DNA from 3 places in the Enterobacter huaxiensis genome. Region 2 is predicted to be linked to each of the others. Evidence: predicted binding sites of a transcription regulator. Region 2 holds the regulator's gene; each other region holds the start of a gene.
What was found. Region 2 encodes CRP, which controls carbon source genes, mostly activating them, when cyclic AMP is high. Its sites were predicted from a motif close to ATGTGANNNNNNTCACAT; they were not measured.

Region 1 (6,121 bases), 1.0 Mb from region 2:
AATACCATTTTGGGTATGGGTGGTTTCATAGATGTGGCCGGTATGGCTAACCAGAAGCTGCAGCGTGAACAGCCGCACCGTTTCGGCAGCACGCTGGGGCATTATGGCGTGGGCTATGGTCCGTATGTGCACCTGCCGTTCTACGGCAGTTTCACCGTACGTGATGATGGCGGCGACATGGCGGATACGCTGTATCCGGTGCTCTCCTGGCTGACCTGGCCGTTGTCGATTGGTAAATGGACGGTGGAAGGCATAGAAACCCGCGCGCAGCTGCTCGATTCCGACGGCCTGCTGCGTCAGTCTTCCGATCCGTACATCATGGTGCGTGAAGCTTACTTCCAGAACCATGACTTCATCGCCAACGGCGGCAAGCTGAAGCCGGAAGATAATCCGAACGCGAAAGCCATCGAAAACGAATTGCAGGATATCGATTCGGAATAAATAAAAAAGGTGAGCAATGCTCACCTTTTTTGATCCCTGCGCGATTAGAACGCGTAGTTGAAGTTCATGCCGTACAGCCAGGCTTTCCCTTCGGAAGAGAATTCATACGGGCCTTCCTGGAAGGTCACTTTCTGACCGTGCATATAAGAGACGCCCGCATCAATTGAGGCATCTTTGTTGAATGCATAGGTCGCACCGGCACTCAGCCAGAAGCGGTCCTGATCCGGAATAGAGATGGAGCGTTTATCTGCCGGAACCGGGCTGTCATCGAATGCAATACCGGTACGGAACGTCCAGTTGTCATCCATGTAGTAGGTGGTCCCCAGCGCGATGCGGTAAGCGTCACGGAAGCTTTCATCTTTATAGAAGAGGGTGTCGCCGTTGCTGTTTGTCGCTTTGAGCTCCTGGAACTGGCTCCAGCTGGTGTAGGTCAGGCTATAGTGAACGGCCCACTGCGGCGCCACTTTGTTATAACCGGACAATTCCCACATCTCAGGCAGGTGAAGGCTCAGAGAACCGCCGGTTGTGCGGCCGTCGGTGCCCATCGGCAGGCCGAAGCTTCCGAGGATCTGGTTATACGCTGAAGGCAGGCTGCTCTTATAATCGCCGTCAAAGTCGATTTTCACTTCAGAACGATAGGTCAAGCCGTAGCGGTTGTTCTTATCAATTTCATAAAGAATACCTGCGTTCCAGCCGAAGCCCCACTCGTCACCCTTCAGATAAGCGATCTGGGTATTGGCAGGGATGCCTGCAACCTGCTGCGCCAGGCCAGGAACTGCCGGCAGTGCGCCTGAACCCGCAACGATCTGGCCCAGGTCGCCCGCGTAGCGTTCAATCTTCGCTTTTGCGTAAACGGCATCAAAGCCAAGGCCGAAGCTCCAGTGGTTATTCAGACGATAAGCGCCGCTCAGGTTCAGGTTCAGCGTTTCGAGATCGGTGGTGCCGCCGTAAGCGCCGGCAGCGTAGCTGTTGCTAAACTCCGTGGCCAGACCATAGTTAGAGGTCACGGATGCCCCCCAACCAAACTGGTCGTTGATTGGCGCAACGAAGTGCAGGTTAGGAACCCATGCCGTTGGCGCAATGTTATCCGAATTCAGGCTGGCACCGGTAGGTGAACGGCCGGTGATATCAACACCCGGGTCCACAAAAATCGCACCCGCGGAGAACGTTGGGCGATCGAACATCATGATCAGCGCAGGGTTACGGCTTGCGTTGCCTGCGTCATCGGCAATTGCGCCTTCCCCGGAATATGCACGGCCAAGGCCAGAGGAAGAAAATTCGTTTAACTGGAAGCCCGCTGACCAGGCGGACGTTGAGACGATTGCCACTGCGACTGCCAGCGCAGTCTTTTTGAACAGGGTTTTCTGGCTCATGACCATAACCTCATTGAGTTATTTTTATTCAATAATTGTTACATACCGTAACAGGAGCGCGAAGTGTAGGGTCTGAGGTATCACATACAAATCAGACCAGTGGCGAGAGTATAGGTCTGACCAGCTGGAATGTTGCAAGTATGTTTATTAATATTTTCAAACATGTTTCTTGAAACGGGATCTGGTTGGCAAAATTGTGACAATAGCGATTCATCCGAAAGGGTGAATTTTGTTTTAGATCATTTTTTAGTGTGATATTGGTCACTTATCCCCGTTTACGTCATTAACGGCTGGAGAGAGCCTGCGCCGGGGCGTAAAATATCAGCATCGTGTTTATCTCGCGCGCAGCGCGAATACAGAGGAAATTGAGCTATGAGTAAATGCAGTGCTGATGAAACCCCGGTTTGCTGCTGTATGGATGTTGGCACCATCATGGACAACACCGATTGCACCGCCTCTTACAGCCGTGTGTTCACGAACCGCGCCGAAGCGGAAGAGACGCTGAGTGCGCTGAGCAAGCGTGCGCGTGACGTTGAGTCCGATCCGTGCGAAATCAAATCCACCTTCACGGAAGTGGAAGGCGGCGTGAAGCTGGATATCGACTTTGTGTTTGCCTGTGAAGCAGAAACGCTGATTTTCCAGCTGGGCCTGCGTTAATCCCAGCGGTCTGGTGCCCTCACCCCAACCCTCTTCCACGGGAGAGGGTGCAAACATCAAAAAACGGTAACCTCAGGGTTACCGTTTTGCTTTTAACTCGGGGCATTTTCTTTTTCTTCTCTGTGTTTTAGCTCGCATTTTTATGCTTCCCTGATTGGCTGAATGTAAAAAAATGGTTAAGACTGTTATCAGGTCAGACCACTTTATATTCATGTAAAATTTTTCACAGGGGAAGGTTATGAGTCAGGCATTACCGCTAATCACCCGACAAGGTGACCGCATTGCCATTGTCAGCGGACTGCGTACGCCGTTTGCACGTCAGGCGACGGCGTTCCACGGTATACCGGCCGTCGATCTGGGGAAAATGGTTGTGGGGGAAATGCTGGCTCGCAGCGAAATTCCGCCTGAAGTCATTGAGCAACTGGTCTTCGGCCAGGTCGTCCAGATGCCGGAGGCCCCCAACATTGCGCGTGAAATCGTATTGGGCACGGGAATGAGCGTGCACACCGATGCCTACAGCGTTAGCCGCGCGTGCGCGACCAGTTTCCAGGCGGTGGCGAACGTGGCGGAAAGCCTGATGGCGGGCACTATCCGCGCCGGAATTGCCGGCGGCGCTGATTCCTCCTCCGTGCTGCCGATTGGGGTAAGCAAAAAGCTGGCGCGTATCTTGGTGGACGCCAACAAGGCCCGCACCACCGGCCAAAAACTTAAACTCTTCTCGCGGCTGCGCCTGCGCGATCTCATGCCCGTTCCCCCCGCCGTGGCTGAATATTCCACCGGGCTGCGCATGGGCGATACCGCCGAGCAGATGGCAAAAACCTACGGCATCACCCGCGAACAGCAGGACGCCCTGGCGCATCGCTCGCATCAGCTCGCCGCTAAGGCCTGGTCGGAAGGCAAGCTGGCCGACGAGGTCATGACCGCCTACGTTCCCCCTTACCGCGAACCGCTTGCGGAAGATAACAATATTCGCGGCACCTCGACGCTGGCGGATTACGCAAAGCTGCGCCCGGCGTTTGACCGCAGGCACGGTACCGTCACGGCGGCTAACAGTACTCCTCTGACGGACGGAGCCGCCGCCGTGATCCTGATGACGGAATCCCGTGCCAGAGAGTTGGGCATCAAACCGCTGGGCTATCTGCGCAGCTATGCGTTCACGGCGATCGACGTCCACCAGGACATGCTGTTAGGGCCCGCCTGGTCCACACCGCTGGCGCTGGATCGCGCGGGGATTACGCTCGCAGACTTAACCCTGATCGATATGCATGAAGCCTTCGCCGCGCAAACCCTGGCGAACGTGCAGCTGCTGGCCAGCGAGCGCTTTGCCCGGGATGTTCTTGGCCGCGCTCATGCCACCGGGGAAGTGGACCAAAGCAAGTTTAACGTGCTCGGCGGCTCTATCGCCTACGGCCATCCGTTTGCGGCAACGGGCGCGCGTATGATTACCCAAACGTTACGTGAACTGCGCCGCCGTGGCGGCGGGTTTGGTCTGGTCACCGCCTGTGCGGCGGGCGGTCTGGGCGCGGCGATGGTACTGGAGGCGGAATAATGGACATGATTTCAGCATTTAATCTGACGGTTCGCCTCGATAACGTCGCCGTTATCACCATTGACGTGCCTGATGAAAAGATGAATACCCTGAAGGCGGAGTTTGGCGTTCAGGTACGCGCGATGTTAAAGCAGATCCGCGAGAACAAAGCGGTTCGCGGCCTGGTATTTATTTCGGCCAAGCCGGACAACTTTATTGCCGGGGCGGATATCAATATGATCGCCCGCGCGCAAAGCGCGCAGGAAGCCGAAGATCTGGCGCGTCAGGGGCAGCAGGTGATGGCCGAGATCCATGCGCTGTCGATCCCGGTTGTCGCCGCCATTCACGGTGCCTGTCTGGGCGGCGGCTTAGAGCTGGCGCTGGCATGCCATAGCCGCATCTGTACCGATGATGCGAAAACCGTGCTGGGTCTGCCTGAGGTGCAGTTAGGCCTCCTCCCGGGCTCCGGTGGCACGCAGCGCCTTCCGCGCCTGGTGGGCGTGAGCACGGCGCTGGAGATGATTTTAACCGGTAAGCAGCTGCGCGCGCGCCAGGCGCTGAAGGTCGGGCTGGTTGATGAAGTTGTCCCGCATTCAATACTGCTTGAGGCTGCGGTTGAACGCGCGCTGAAGGGCCGTCAGGCAAGTCGTCCTCTCCCGGTGCGCGAGCGCGTTCTGGCAGGGCCGCTGGGGCGCACCCTGTTGTTCAGCATGGCAGGTAAAAAGACCGAACAAAAAACCAAAGGTAACTATCCGGCGGCGAAGCGGATCCTTGACGTCATCGAGATCGGGCTGTCGCAGGGCAGCAGCAGCGGCTACGCCGCAGAGGCAAAAGCCTTTGGCGAGCTGGCAATGACGCCGCAGTCTCAGGCGCTGCGAAGCATCTTCTTTGCCAGTACCGAGGTGAAGAAAGATCCGGGAAGCGAGGCCGAACCCGCGCCGCTGCATGCTGTTGGCGTACTGGGCGGCGGGCTGATGGGCGGCGGTATTGCCTTTGTGACCGCCAGCAAAGGCAATTTGCCCGTACGTATCAAAGACATTAATCCTAAGGGAATCAACCACGCGCTGCAGTACAGCTGGCAAAACCTTGATCGGAAGGTGAAGCGCCGCCATATCAAAGCCAGCGAGCGCGACAGGACGCTGGCCGCGATCACCGGCACGACCGACTACAGCGGTTTTACCCATCGCGATGTGGTGATTGAAGCCGTATTTGAAGATCTGGCGCTCAAGCAGCAGATGGTGGCCGACGTTGAAGAGCATTGCGCGCCGCACACCATTTTTGCCTCGAATACGTCGTCATTACCGATTGGCGATATCGCGGCGAAAGCCGCACGGCCAGAACGGGTAATTGGCCTGCATTACTTTAGCCCGGTAGAAAAAATGCCGCTGGTAGAGGTTATTCCTCACGCTTCGACCAGCCCGCAAACCGTGGCTACCGTAGTAAAGCTGGCGAAAAAACAGGGCAAAACACCCATCGTGGTGGCGGACAAAGCCGGCTTCTACGTCAACCGTATTTTGGCCCCGTATATCAATGAAGCCCTGCGGCTGCTGACGGAAGGCGAGAAGATTGAACACGTCGATGAGGCGTTGGTAAAGTTTGGCTTCCCTGTTGGTCCAATCCAACTTTTGGATGAGGTAGGAATAGATACCGGCACTAAAATTATACCTGTGCTGGAAGCGGCTTATGGCGATCGTTTCAGCCCGCCTGCAAACATTGTTTCTGCAATTTTGAAGGACGATCGCAAAGGCAGAAAAAATGAACGCGGTTTCTATCTTTACTCTGCAAAAGGGCGTAAAAGCAAGAGACAGGTCGACCCTTCGGTTTATGGGCTTATTTCCGTTACCGGACAGGCAAAACTCTCAGCGGTACAGTGTGCTGAGCGCTGCGTCATGATGATGCTTAACGAGGCGGCTCGCTGCTTCGGTGAGCAGGCGATCAAAAACGCGCGGGATGGCGACATCGGTGCTGTTTTTGGTATAGGTTTCCCGCCGTTTCTTGGCGGCCCGTTCCGTTACATGGACACTCTCGGAGCGAGTGAAGTGGTTGCGATCCTGCAACGTCTGGCCACGCAGTATGGTTCGCGCTTTACGCCTTGTGACGAATTATTGCAGAGGGCGGAGCG
Region 2 (6,121 bases):
CTGGGCGCTGAGGTGGTCGTTCGCCGCAACGATGAGATAACCCTGGCAGATATCGAGACGCTGGCTCCGCAGAAAATTGTGATCTCACCGGGCCCCTGCACGCCGTCGGAGTCCGGTATCTCGCTTGATGCGATCCGCCAGTATGCAGGCACGCTGCCGATTCTGGGGGTCTGCCTCGGCCATCAGGCTATTGCTCAGGTCTTTGGCGCCACCATCGTGCGTGCCGCGAAAGTCATGCACGGCAAAACGTCACCGGTTATGCACGCCGGTACGGGCGTCTTCACAGGGTTAAATAATCCGTTAACCGTGACCCGCTACCATTCTCTGGTGATCGACCCGCCAACCCTGCCCGCGTGCTTTGAGGTGACCGCCTGGAGCGAGACGCAGGAGATCATGGGGATTCGCCATCAAGAGTGGGACCTGGAGGGCGTCCAGTTCCACCCGGAAAGTATTCTCAGCGAGCAGGGACATCAGCTGCTGGCGAATTTCCTCAATCGCTGAATATCTATTGCCATGCTGTGATTTTTTATGCATATTTTGTGATTATATTTTCACAACCAATGTGACAAAAAATGGATGGTCATGACATGGCAACTGAACAACCAGCAATTACCCGCGCGACATTCGATGAAGTCATTCTGCCGATTTATGCACCGGCTGAGTTTATTCCTGTAAAAGGGAAGGGCAGCCGCGTCTGGGATCAGGAAGGCAAAGAGTACGTAGATTTCGCGGGCGGCATTGCGGTGACGGCGCTGGGTCATTGCCATCCTGCGCTGGTGGAGGCCCTTAAAACCCAGGGCGAAACCCTGTGGCACACCAGCAACGTGTTCACCAACGAGCCGGCGCTGCGTCTGGGACGTAAGATCATCGATGCCACCTTCGCCGAGCGCGTGCTGTTTATGAACTCCGGCACCGAAGCCAACGAAACCGCCTTCAAGCTGGCCCGCTTCTACGCAACAACGCGCCACAGCCCGTACAAAACCAAAATCATCGCCTTCCATAACGCTTTCCACGGACGCTCGTTCTTTACCGTTTCCGTTGGCGGCCAGCCGAAATACTCCGACGGCTTTGGGCCTAAGCCTGCTGATATCATCCACGTGCCGTTTAACGATCTGCACGCGGTGAAAGCGGTGATGGATGACCACACCTGCGCGGTCGTCGTTGAGCCGATTCAGGGCGAAGGCGGCGTAACGGCGGCGACGCCGGAATTCCTGAAAGGGCTGCGCGAACTGTGTGACGAGCATCAGGCGCTGCTGGTGTTTGATGAAGTGCAGTGCGGCATGGGGCGCACCGGCGATCTGTTCGCCTATATGCACTACGGCGTGACGCCGGACATTTTGACCAGCGCGAAAGCCCTCGGCGGCGGCTTCCCGGTCAGCGCGGTGCTGACCACCCAGGAGATCGCCTCCGCGTTCCACGTGGGTTCTCACGGCTCCACCTACGGCGGTAACCCGCTGGCGAGCGCCGTGGCGGGCGCCGCGTTCGATATCATTAACACCCCGGAGGTGCTGAACGGCGTTAGCGCGAAGCGTGAGCTGTTCGAGAAGCATCTACAGCAGATTAACGATGAATATGATGTTTTCAGCGAGATCCGCGGCATGGGGCTGCTGATTGGCGCGGAGCTGAAGCCGCAGTACAAAGGCCGCGCGCGCGATTTCCTGCACGCTGCCGCGCACGAAGGGGTCATGGTACTTAACGCCGGACCGGACGTGATGCGCTTTGCGCCGTCGCTGGTGGTGGAAGAGAAAGATATTGAAGACGGGTTAAGCCGTTTTGCCGCGGCGGTCGAGAAGATCGTAAAAAGCTAATACTCGGTTCGCTTTAACACGCGCGTTAACCAAATGCCGTGATGCGGGCGCTGACGCCACGCCACCGACGAAATGGTGTGCATGGTGTTCAGATGCCCCAGAACGCGCTGCAGGTGCTGCTCCAGCGTGCTCATCGGCCCGTGGGTGAGCGTTTCCGGCGCTTCCAGAATATTCGAATCCCCGGACTCACCCGGTGCGTCATACTCCAGACGCTGCTGACACCTCTGCAGGGCAATTTCACACGACTGCAAATAGCGCTGCGCCAGGTCCGGCGTCAGCATGGTGTGCTCGCGCGCCAGCGTGGTCATGGCGTTAATATGCTCGACGATAAACTGGCTGTGGGTGACCCACAGCTTCATGTCCGCCAGATAGTGCGAGTTAAAGCCCGGCTCCTGCATCGCCTGGTTGAGCGAGTTGAACAGGGCGTTGTGCGCCTGGTTGACCTTCATGCGCTGGTAGGCCAGCGGGGAAGGCTTCGGATCGTCGCTCAGGATGAGACGAATAGCCTGCTGATCCGCTTCCAGCGCGTCGTGGGCGTTTTGCCTCAGTAATCCACTTTGCCACTGCGGCCACAGCCAGACCATGCCGCCGAAGGCAATCAGGCAGCCAATCAGGGTATCGACCAGGCGGGCAATAATGAATTGATCGCCGTTGAGCGTGAGCAGCTGCAGGGTGTACACCGCCGTGACCGTAAAGCCCACCGTCGCCCAGCCGTAGTTTTTGCGGATAATCAAATAGCTCATCATCGTGATCGCCAGCATCCCCACCAGCGTATAGCCTTCCGGCACGTGGAAGTGCAGCGTGGCGCCGGCAATAATCAGTCCGGCTAAGGTTCCGCCAGCCCGGTGGAAAATGCGCACCCGCGTGGCGCCGTAGCCGTTTTGCGTCACGAGCAGCACGGTCATTAAGATCCAGTAGGGCTTCGGCAGGTGCAGCGCCATGCCCATCAGGCTGGCGACGCTCAGCATCACGCTTATCCGCGCGGCGTTACGCAGCGCGGCAGATTTCAGTGACAGATAGCTTTTAAGCGCGGGCAGCAGCGGCAGGCGTTTTTGCTTATCGGCCATCAGGTCACGCGGGTAAAGCGGCCGCTGGGTACGCAGCACGCGCGCGATGCGGCTAAAGTGCCAGGCGGCAAACTGGCCGACCGGGTTTTCCGGGTGCTGACGGGCGATTTTCTCCAGCGCGCCGAGCTGTTTTTCCATGTTGAAGCGCGTGGGGTAGCGGTGATAGAGAATATCATCAGCCAGCACGCGCAGACGCGCCGATACCGTCTGGGCATTCCAGCGGATCACCGCTTCGGCGTGGCTGCGCTCGACCAGCTTTTGCACCTCCTCCGGATGATGCAGGCTTACGGAGATGTGCTCCTGCAGGTCCAGCCCCACCTGGAAGGTGCGCAGCAGCCGCTTATAGCCATGGTTTTTATTGGCGGCAAGCATGTGTAGCTGCTGATAGCACTGGCTGATTAAATCGACCACCTTTTGCTGACGGGCGAGCAGAGGCGGCAACGATTTCTCCGGGTCGGTGTGCTGGGTGAGCAGGGTATACTTTGCTTCGCAGTAGTCGGCAAGCTGCACGTAGAGCAGGCTAAGGGATTCACGCAGCGGCTGCTCCCGCCATAGCCAGAACCAGAACCAGTTAAACAGCCCGTACCACAGCGTGCCGAGGGCGTAGATGAGCAGCGGTTCCCACACCGGCATGTTGCCGGCGAGGCTAAGGGTGAAGATGGCGGCGATCAGCGAGGCGGGCAGCAGGCGAGCGTGAAGCGAACTGATCTCCGCCGTCACGCCCAGCGTCATCGCCAGCACGGTCAGGATCAGCGGCAGCGGAATATCGCGGGCGAGCAGGAGCTGTACGGCGAGGCTACAGCCGGCGAACAGGCAGCCACCGATAATCAGGCGTTTAAAAAAGCGTTTATGCGGCGTGTCCAGACCGGCGATGTTGCAGCAGGCGGGAACGAGGGAAAACAGCAGGCCTTGCTGAAGATGTCCGAGGATCAGGCCGACGGCCACGGGAAGGCACAACACCAACGTTTGTCGCAGTGCGTAGTTAACTTCCGGGTGATAGATCAGCCTGCGCCACATGGGGAATAGAGACAAAAACGGCGTGACACCTTGCGATGGCACGCCGTTTAACCGAATTAACGGGTTCCGTAGACCACGATGGTTTTACCGTGGGCGGAGATCAGGTTCTGGTCTTCCAGCATTTTCAGGATACGGCCCACGGTTTCGCGGGAGCAGCCGACGATCTGACCAATTTCCTGACGCGTAATTTTAATTTGCATGCCGTCCGGGTGGGTCATCGCGTCTGGCTGTTTTGCCAGGTTCAACAGGGTCTGTGCAATACGGCCGGTAACGTCCAGGAATGCGAGGTTACCCACTTTCTCGGATGTCACCTGCAGACGGCGCGCCATCTGCGAAGAAAGACGCATCAGGATGTCAGGGTTTACCTGAATCAGCTGACGGAATTTCTTGTAAGAAATTTCAGCCACTTCACATGCTGTCTTTGCACGAACCCAGGCGCTACGTTCCTGGCCCTCTTCAAACAGGCCCAGTTCACCGATGAAATCGCCCTGGTTCAGATAAGAAAGGATCATCTCTTTCCCTTCTTCATCTTTGATCAGCACTGCCACCGAGCCTTTAACGATGTAATACAACGTTTCCGCTTTTTCACCCTGGTGAATCAGCGTGCTCTTTGATGGGTACTTATGAATGTGGCAATGAGACAAGAACCATTCGAGAGTAGGGTCTGTTTGCGGTTTGCCAAGCACCATGCGCTGTTATCCTCTGTTATAAGCTGTCACCAGAGCCATAAGATGCATCCGGACTCTGGGGTTGCAATCGAATTCTTACCCATACCCTGGGAAGTCGGCTGTCGTAACGTTTCGCAGCCAGTAAAGTTTGATGTCCTCTGCATACATGTGTAACGTCAATGTATTACTGTAGCATCCAGAGTGTTTTAGCATAGCTTTTGCCGCGTGTCTCCTGGTGTCTCGCTTCAGCATGATGCAGGTCGCCTTCCGTTGCGAGAATTGTAACGCACGCGTAATCTGTCACCAAAAATGCAACGTTGGAGTTAATGAATATGCAAGCGCGTGTGAAATGGGTAGAAGGTTTAACGTTCCTGGGCGAGTCAGCTTCCGGACACCAGATTTTGATGGACGGTAACTCCGGCGACAAAGCGCCAAGCCCGATGGAAATGGTGCTGATGGCGGCGGGTGGCTGCAGCGCAATCGACGTGGTGTCGATTCTGCAAAAAGGCCGTCACGACGTAACCGATTGCGAAGTGAAGCTGACGTCAGAACGTCGCGAAGAGGCGCCACGCCTGTTCACGCACATTAATCTGCACTTTATCGTCACCGGCAAAGAGCTGAAGGACGCGGCGGTTTCGCGCGCGGTTGATCTGTCTGCGGAGAAATACTGCTCCGTGGCGCTCATGCTGGAGAAAGCGGTAAACATCACCCATTCGTATGAGGTGATCGAGGCCTAATCTTTTGGCGCGTGGCGCTTCGCTGACCCGCCCTGCAAAAGCATGACCGTAGGCCCGGTAAGCGCAGCGCCACCGGGCAAAACAACTCACGCGATCTGCTTCCCTTCCATCAGCCGCTGCACCAGCGGCGTCATGATCAGCTCCATCGCCAGCCCCATTTTTCCCCCCGGCACCACCAGCGTATTCATGTGCGAAATGAACGAGCCCTGCAGCATCGCCAGCAGCCAGGGGTAATCAATGCCTTCGAGGTTGCGGAAGTGGATTACCACAAAGCTCTCATCCAGAGACGGGATGGTTTTCGCCGCAAACGGATTAGAGGTGTCCACCGTCGGCACGCGCTGGAAGTTGATATGGGTACGGGAAAACTGCGGCGTCAGGAAGTTAATGTAATCCTCCATTGAGCGAACCACCGAGTCCATCACCGCCTCGCGCGAGTGGCCGCGCTCGCTAATATCTCGCGTCAGCTTCTGGATCCACTCCAGGTTCACGATCGGCACGACGCCGACCAGCAGATCCACGTGGCGCGCCACGTCGTGATGGGGCGTCACCACGCCGCCGTGCAGCCCTTCATAAAACAGCACGTCGGTCGGTTCCGGCAGCGGCTGCCACGGGGTAAACGTTCCCGGCACCTGGTTCCAGGGAACCGCTTCGTCGTAGGTGTGCAGATACTTGCGGGACTGCCCGGTACCGCTCTGCCCGTATTCGCGGAAGGTTTGCTCTAACAGCCCGAAATCATTGGCATCGGGCCCAAAATAGCTGATGTGTTTGCCCAGGTCGCGCGCCTTGCGGATGGCCATGTCCATTTCAGGGCGCGTGTAGCGGTG
Region 3 (6,121 bases), 620 kb from region 2:
GCGCTTGCCGACGATAATCCCCGCCTGCGGGCCGCCCAGCAGCTTGTCGCCAGAGAAGCTGACCAGGCTTACGCCTGCGGCAATCATCTCCTGCACCATCGGCTCCTTCGGCAGGCCATACTGGCTCAGATCCACCAGCGAACCGCTGCCGAGATCGGCTATCACCGGCACATTGAACTCGCGCCCGATGGCGGCAAGCTCCGCCTCTTCAACCGCTTTGGTAAAGCCTTCAATATGGTAATTGCTGGTGTGAACCTTCATCAGCAGCGCCGTGTGCTCATTCACCGCAGCCCGATAATCTTTGGCATGGGTACGGTTGGTGGTGCCCACTTCATGCAGCGTACAGCCCGCCTGGCGCATCACATCCGGAATGCGAAACGCCCCGCCTATTTCAACCAGCTCGCCGCGTGACACGACGACTTCTTTACCACTCGCCGTAGCGGCCAGCATCAAAAACACCGCCGCCGCGTTGTTATTCACAATGCAGGCGTCTTCTGCCCCGGTGATCCTGCAGAGAACATCCGCCAGCGCACGATCGCGGTGCCCGCGCCCGGCGCCATCCAGATCGTATTCAAGCGTAACCGGGGAGCGCATAGCCTGCGCCACCGCCGCCACCGCCTCTTCGGCCTGCTGCGCGCGTCCAAGGTTGGTATGCAGAACGGTCCCCGTCAGGTTGAGTACCGGGCGCAGCGCGCTTTGCGCTGTCTCCGCCAGCCTTTGCTCAACTTCCTGTTCCCACGCCGCGCACCAGGCGGGTAACGTGTTTTCAGCCTGAATATGGCTGCGGGCTTCCTCCTGGAGCTGGCGCAGCATCTCGACCGTCGCGGTATGGCCGAAATGTTCCAGAGCAGTACGAATACGAGGCTCACGGAGCAGACGGTCGGTAGCAGGAATTTGGCTGTACAGAGAGTGATGAGTAGTCATGAATGCGCCCGGCGAGTAAATATCTTCCCCCCTCCCGACGGGAGAGGGAGTTAACATGTTGGGGGATTGTACCGCCTCCCGCCGCGAAGTGTTATAACCCGCATCAAGCCTTTGGCGGTTCAGTCTGGGCAAAGCTTTCGCGCTGGAAGAGGGTTTCTGCCAGCTTCACCAGCAGCGGCCGCTCCACGCACCAGCCCGGGGAAACGCGGCGGAAGTTGAGGTAGCCAATGGCGCAGGCGATGGCAATTGTCGCCAGGTTAACATCGTCATTCTGAATTTTGCCGTCCCGGATTAACTGTTCACACACGTCCAGGCTGCGGCTGATTTTTTCGCGCTGGCGCAGCAGCTCGGTTTCGGACTGCTGGGCAGCGGGTCTTGCCTGTTCGCGCACCGAGGCAAGCGCCGCGTCCATGATGCCATCGGCCAGGGCTTCAATTTGCTTCACCACCAGCGCGGCGTTAGGATCGGCAGGCAGCATCTGGGGCGCCACGCCGAGCAGTTCAACGTATTGCGCAATAATTGGGGAATCAAACCAGCATTCGCCCTCGTCCGTCACCAGCGCCGGAACTTTTCCCAGCGGGTTGTACTGTGCCACGCCGTTTTCCGCGCTGTAAGGCTGTTCATTCACGAATTCAAATTCAATCCCTTTCTCCAGCAGGAGAATCGAAATTTTGCGCACGAAGGGACTGGTGTAGCTGCCGATAAGTTTCATTGCCTGTTCCTGACTGTCCATAAAGTGGTCAGTATGGATCAAGGCGAAAAAAAAGGCAGGTATGCGTATCGCATTCCTGCCTCAGGGGAGATTAGTGATCGAGGTAGAGGTAGTGCATCCAGCTGGTCATACGTAACAGCACTTTACGCATCACCGAGACGTGGGCGAAGTGGTCGGAATAGACCGCCACCTGGGCATAAATGCCGTCCGGCAGGGCATCGACATCGGCATTTGGCTCCAGTTCGATCAGGGCCTGCACGCCGTCGGTACCCGGTACGACCGTCAGCGCCTGCAGTGCGCCCTGCGCCTGATAAGACCCTCCCGGCACCACCGGCAGAACGCTGGTGAGTTTGCCGGTGAACACCTGGCCCGGCAGGGCATTAAACACCACTTCCGCTTCATCGCCCGGCTTCAGACGCAGCAGCGAATTCTGGCGGAACTGCGCCACAATCTGACGTTTTTGTTCAGGAATAAAGACCATCACCGGGCGCAGCGGCAGCGCAGCCGCATAGGTCCCCGGACGGATCAGCACCTGGGTGATGTAGCCGTTGCTTGGCGCACGCACCACGGTCTGATCGAGGTTATAGGTCGCTTCGGCTAACTGCGCGCGCAGAGAGGCAATCTGTGACTGTTCGCCATTCACCATGCTGTCTAGCTGACTTTGGATCTGCGTCTGCTCGGCAACGGAGCCTTTCACCATCGCATCCTGTGCCAGGTAGTTTTGACGCGCGTTGTCGATATCGCTTTCAGAGAACGGGTTAACCTTCGCCTGGCTGCCCTTCAGGTAACGCTGATAATCTTTAAACAGACGGTCGCGTTCAGCGGACACGCGGGTAGTATTGGCGACGGCCTCCGTAAGCTGTGCTTTCAGGTTGTCGATATTGTGCGTGGCGGTGACCAGATCGGCCTTCAGCCTGTCAACGCGCGCCTGGTAGCGGCCGGGATCGAGTTTAAATAACACTTCGCCTTTTTTAATAAGCTGGTTATTTTTATCGGTGACTTCTGTAACTATCCCCGTAACCTGCGGCGTAATCGGAATGGAAATAACCGCTTTTTGCGCCGTAAAGGTATAAGGATGATTATAGTTCATTAATAAGATGAGGCCCGCAACAATAAATACCCCACCTAACGTGGCGGTGGCGAGCGTCCACTGGTTTACCGGAATACGGAATATTTTAAAGATAGCCCACGCAAAGGCCACATAGGTCAGAATAATTAACAGATCCATGATCAGTGCTCCAGCGTGTTCTTATCAATAGCGGGTTGTGACGCGGCCAGCTTTTGTTCTAATTCTGCCACGCGCCTGGTCAGCGCATCCATGCCGGGAACCTCGTCAGGCGTGGCGATATGGTTCTGCATCCCCCAACCGCGATCTTCACGGTACAGGGTCGCCCAGATCCACAGGAACGGCCATATGGCATGAAGCGTAAAGAGGCTAATCCAGCCCGCCGTATGAATGGCGTCGGCATGCGGATGGTTACGCTTTTTGGCCATATTATACGGAATGTCGTGAATAGCGATGATTCCATAAAACAGAACCAGGAACACAAAAATCAGCACGCCCAGCGCGAAATAGTTGAGAAACATAATCTCCTCGCTTAAATATCGTCAACTCATTAAATTAATAAAAAGGTATGCAGCCTAATTAATTTATTTTTAAACACAGGTGTTGTGTTTATTATTTCAGAGCCGGGGAGTATGGGTTTTTATAATATCTCCGCGCAAGTTTATAAGCGTGTCAAAATATATCCTGAATAATAATAGACTTATCCTTACATTATCAGCGTAATTCAGGTTTAAATTTTTCGCCATAACACATCCTAAAAGTCTTTTTTTAGGTTTGCGTGTTGCTTTCTGACATCCTGGCAATGAACGTCAAAACAGAGTTTGCTGTCGATCGCATCCGGACAAATCTGCATAAAAATAATTTGTGAATTCAGTCACACTTCAGAAACAAACCGACGAGAGTCGAATGTGACCCTAATCACAAAACATGGGGCAAACTGCTTTATTTTTGTCCACTGTATTTTTTTTACGCGTCAGTTTTGTGATGCAGATCACTTCAATAATCTCCCCACCCCCTACATTTACGTGATTGAGATCACACAAATTTTCGCTGTCTGGACAGTTGAACGATTCAGTGCCAGATTTCACAGCATCAGAACAGGGCTCGGCTACCTCTGCCGCCGCGCATTAACAATAAACCTCGGGCCGCAAGCCTAAGCGTAAACAGAAGAAGGGGTGTTTTATGTCATCCGATTTCAAGATCAAAGTACAAAGCTTTGGTCGTTTCCTCAGCAACATGGTGATGCCAAATATCGGCGCGTTTATCGCGTGGGGTATTATCACCGCATTGTTTATTCCAACAGGGTGGTTGCCTAACGAAACGCTGGCGAAGCTTGTTGGCCCAATGATTACCTATCTGCTGCCGCTGCTCATCGGTTATACCGGTGGTCGTCTGGTCGGCGGTGACCGCGGTGGCGTAGTGGGTGCCATCACGACCATGGGTGTGATCGTCGGTGCGGACATGCCGATGTTCCTTGGCGCGATGATTGCCGGTCCTCTGGGCGGCTGGGCGATTAAGAAATTCGACGTCTGGGTTGATGGCAAAATCAAATCCGGCTTCGAAATGCTGGTGAACAACTTCTCTGCGGGCATCATCGGGATGATCCTCGCGATTCTGGCGTTCATGGGCATTGGCCCTGCGGTTGAAGTCCTGTCCAAAATTCTGGCTGCGGGCGTTAACTTCATGGTGGCGCACGACATGCTGCCGCTGGCGTCTATCTTTGTTGAACCGGCGAAAATCCTGTTCCTCAACAACGCCATCAACCACGGTATCTTCTCACCGCTGGGTATTCAGCAGTCTCACGACCTCGGCAAGTCCATCTTCTTCCTGATTGAAGCTAACCCGGGTCCGGGTATGGGCGTTCTGCTGGCGTACATGTTCTTCGGTCGCGGCAGCGCGAAGCAGTCTGCTGGCGGCGCGGCTATCATCCACTTCCTGGGCGGTATCCACGAAATTTACTTCCCGTACGTGCTGATGAACCCGCGTCTGATCCTGGCCGTTATCCTCGGCGGTATGACCGGCGTGTTCACCCTGAGCGTGCTGGGCGGTGGTCTGGTTTCTCCGGCGTCTCCGGGTTCCATCCTGGCGGTACTGGCGATGACCCCGAAAGGTGCTTACTTCGCTAACATCGCGGCGATCTGCGCGGCAATGGCGGTCTCCTTCGTTGTCTCTGCCATCCTGCTGAAAACCAGCAAAGTGAAAGAAGAAGACGATATCGAGGCCGCAACCCGCCGTATGCACGACATGAAAGCGGAATCCAAAGGGGCAACCCCGCTGGCCGCTGGCGATGTCTCTAACGACCTGAGCCACGTGCGTAAAATCATCGTTGCCTGCGATGCCGGTATGGGCTCCAGCGCGATGGGTGCAGGCGTGCTGCGTAAGAAAGTGCAGGATGCAGGCCTGACCAACATCTCCGTGACCAACAGCGCCATCAACAGCCTGCCGCCGGACGTTGACCTGGTTATCACGCACCGCGATCTGACCGAACGCGCCATGCGCCAGGTCCCGCAGGCGCAGCACATTTCGCTGACCAACTTCCTCGACAGCGGCCTGTACACCAGCCTGACAGAGCGTCTGGTTGCGGCACAGCGTCACGAAGATAACGAAGTGAAAGTGCGCGACAGCCTGAAAGACAGCTTCGACGCCAACGACAGCCACCTGTTCCGCCTGGGTGCGGAAAACATCTTCCTGGGCCGTACCGCGACTCACAAAGAAGAGGCGATTCGCTTTGCCGGCGAGCAGCTGGTAAAAGGCGGCTACGTTCAGCCTGAATACGTTGATGCGATGCTGGAGCGTGAAAAGCTGACCCCAACCTATCTGGGTGAATCCATCGCGGTTCCGCACGGTACGGTTGAAGCGAAAGACCGCGTGCTGAAAACCGGCGTGGTGTTCTGCCAGTATCCGCAGGGCGTTCGCTTCGGCGAAGAGGAAGACGACATTGCCCGTCTGGTAATTGGTATCGCCGCTCGCAACAACGAGCATATCCAGGTGATTACCAGCCTGACCAACGCGCTGGATGACGACACCGTCATTGAGCGTCTGGCTAACACCACCAGCGTGGAAGAAGTTCTGGCGCTGCTGAACAAGTAAGTTCCGGTCTATCCCCTCTCCCCTTTGGGGAGAGGGCTAGGGTGAGGGGAAAGTTATGCGGTTCCTCACCCCAGCCCTCTCGGGTAAAAACATTGATAAAGGTTAAAACTATGAAAGCATTACATTTTGGCGCAGGTAATATCGGTCGTGGCTTTATCGGCAAACTGCTGGCAGACGCGGGCATTACGCTGACATTCGCCGATGTGAATCAGGTCGTCCTTGATGCCCTGAATGCACGTCATAGCTATCAGGTACACGTGGTGGGCGAAAACGAGCAGGTTGAAACGGTATCGGGCGTCAATGCGGTGAGCAGCATTGGCGACGATGTT

Region 1: the regulator CRP is predicted to act here: its motif matches at 2,064-2,081, upstream of D5067_RS06950 (YfcZ/YiiS family protein).
Region 3: the regulator CRP is predicted to act here: its motif matches at 3,682-3,699, upstream of D5067_RS22280 (PTS mannitol transporter subunit IICBA).

What each region holds. Positions count from the first base shown of each region.
Region 1 covers NZ_CP043342.1:1,438,065-1,444,185, forward strand. Annotated here, with positions in the region: gene mlaA (phospholipid-binding lipoprotein MlaA) at 1-441, shown strand, start outside; gene fadL (long-chain fatty acid transporter FadL) at 486-1,820, opposite strand; gene D5067_RS06950 (YfcZ/YiiS family protein) at 2,187-2,471, shown strand; gene fadI (acetyl-CoA C-acyltransferase FadI) at 2,710-4,020, shown strand; gene fadJ (fatty acid oxidation complex subunit alpha FadJ) at 4,020-6,121, shown strand, end outside.
Region 2 covers NZ_CP043342.1:391,808-397,928, forward strand. Annotated here, with positions in the region: gene pabA (aminodeoxychorismate synthase component 2) at 1-501, shown strand, start outside; gene argD (bifunctional acetylornithine/succinyldiaminopimelate transaminase) at 588-1,808, shown strand; gene D5067_RS01825 (YccS/YhfK family putative transporter) at 1,805-3,892, opposite strand; gene crp (cAMP-activated global transcriptional regulator CRP) at 3,949-4,581, opposite strand; gene D5067_RS01835 (OsmC family protein) at 4,893-5,297, shown strand; gene D5067_RS01840 (phosphoribulokinase) at 5,384-6,121, opposite strand, start outside.
Region 3 covers NZ_CP043342.1:4,673,633-4,679,753, forward strand. Annotated here, with positions in the region: gene selA (L-seryl-tRNA(Sec) selenium transferase) at 1-924, opposite strand, end outside; gene D5067_RS22265 (glutathione S-transferase) at 1,028-1,636, opposite strand; gene D5067_RS22270 (HlyD family secretion protein) at 1,728-2,864, opposite strand; gene D5067_RS22275 (DUF3302 domain-containing protein) at 2,867-3,223, opposite strand; gene D5067_RS22280 (PTS mannitol transporter subunit IICBA) at 3,885-5,792, shown strand; gene mtlD (mannitol-1-phosphate 5-dehydrogenase) at 5,903-6,121, shown strand, end outside.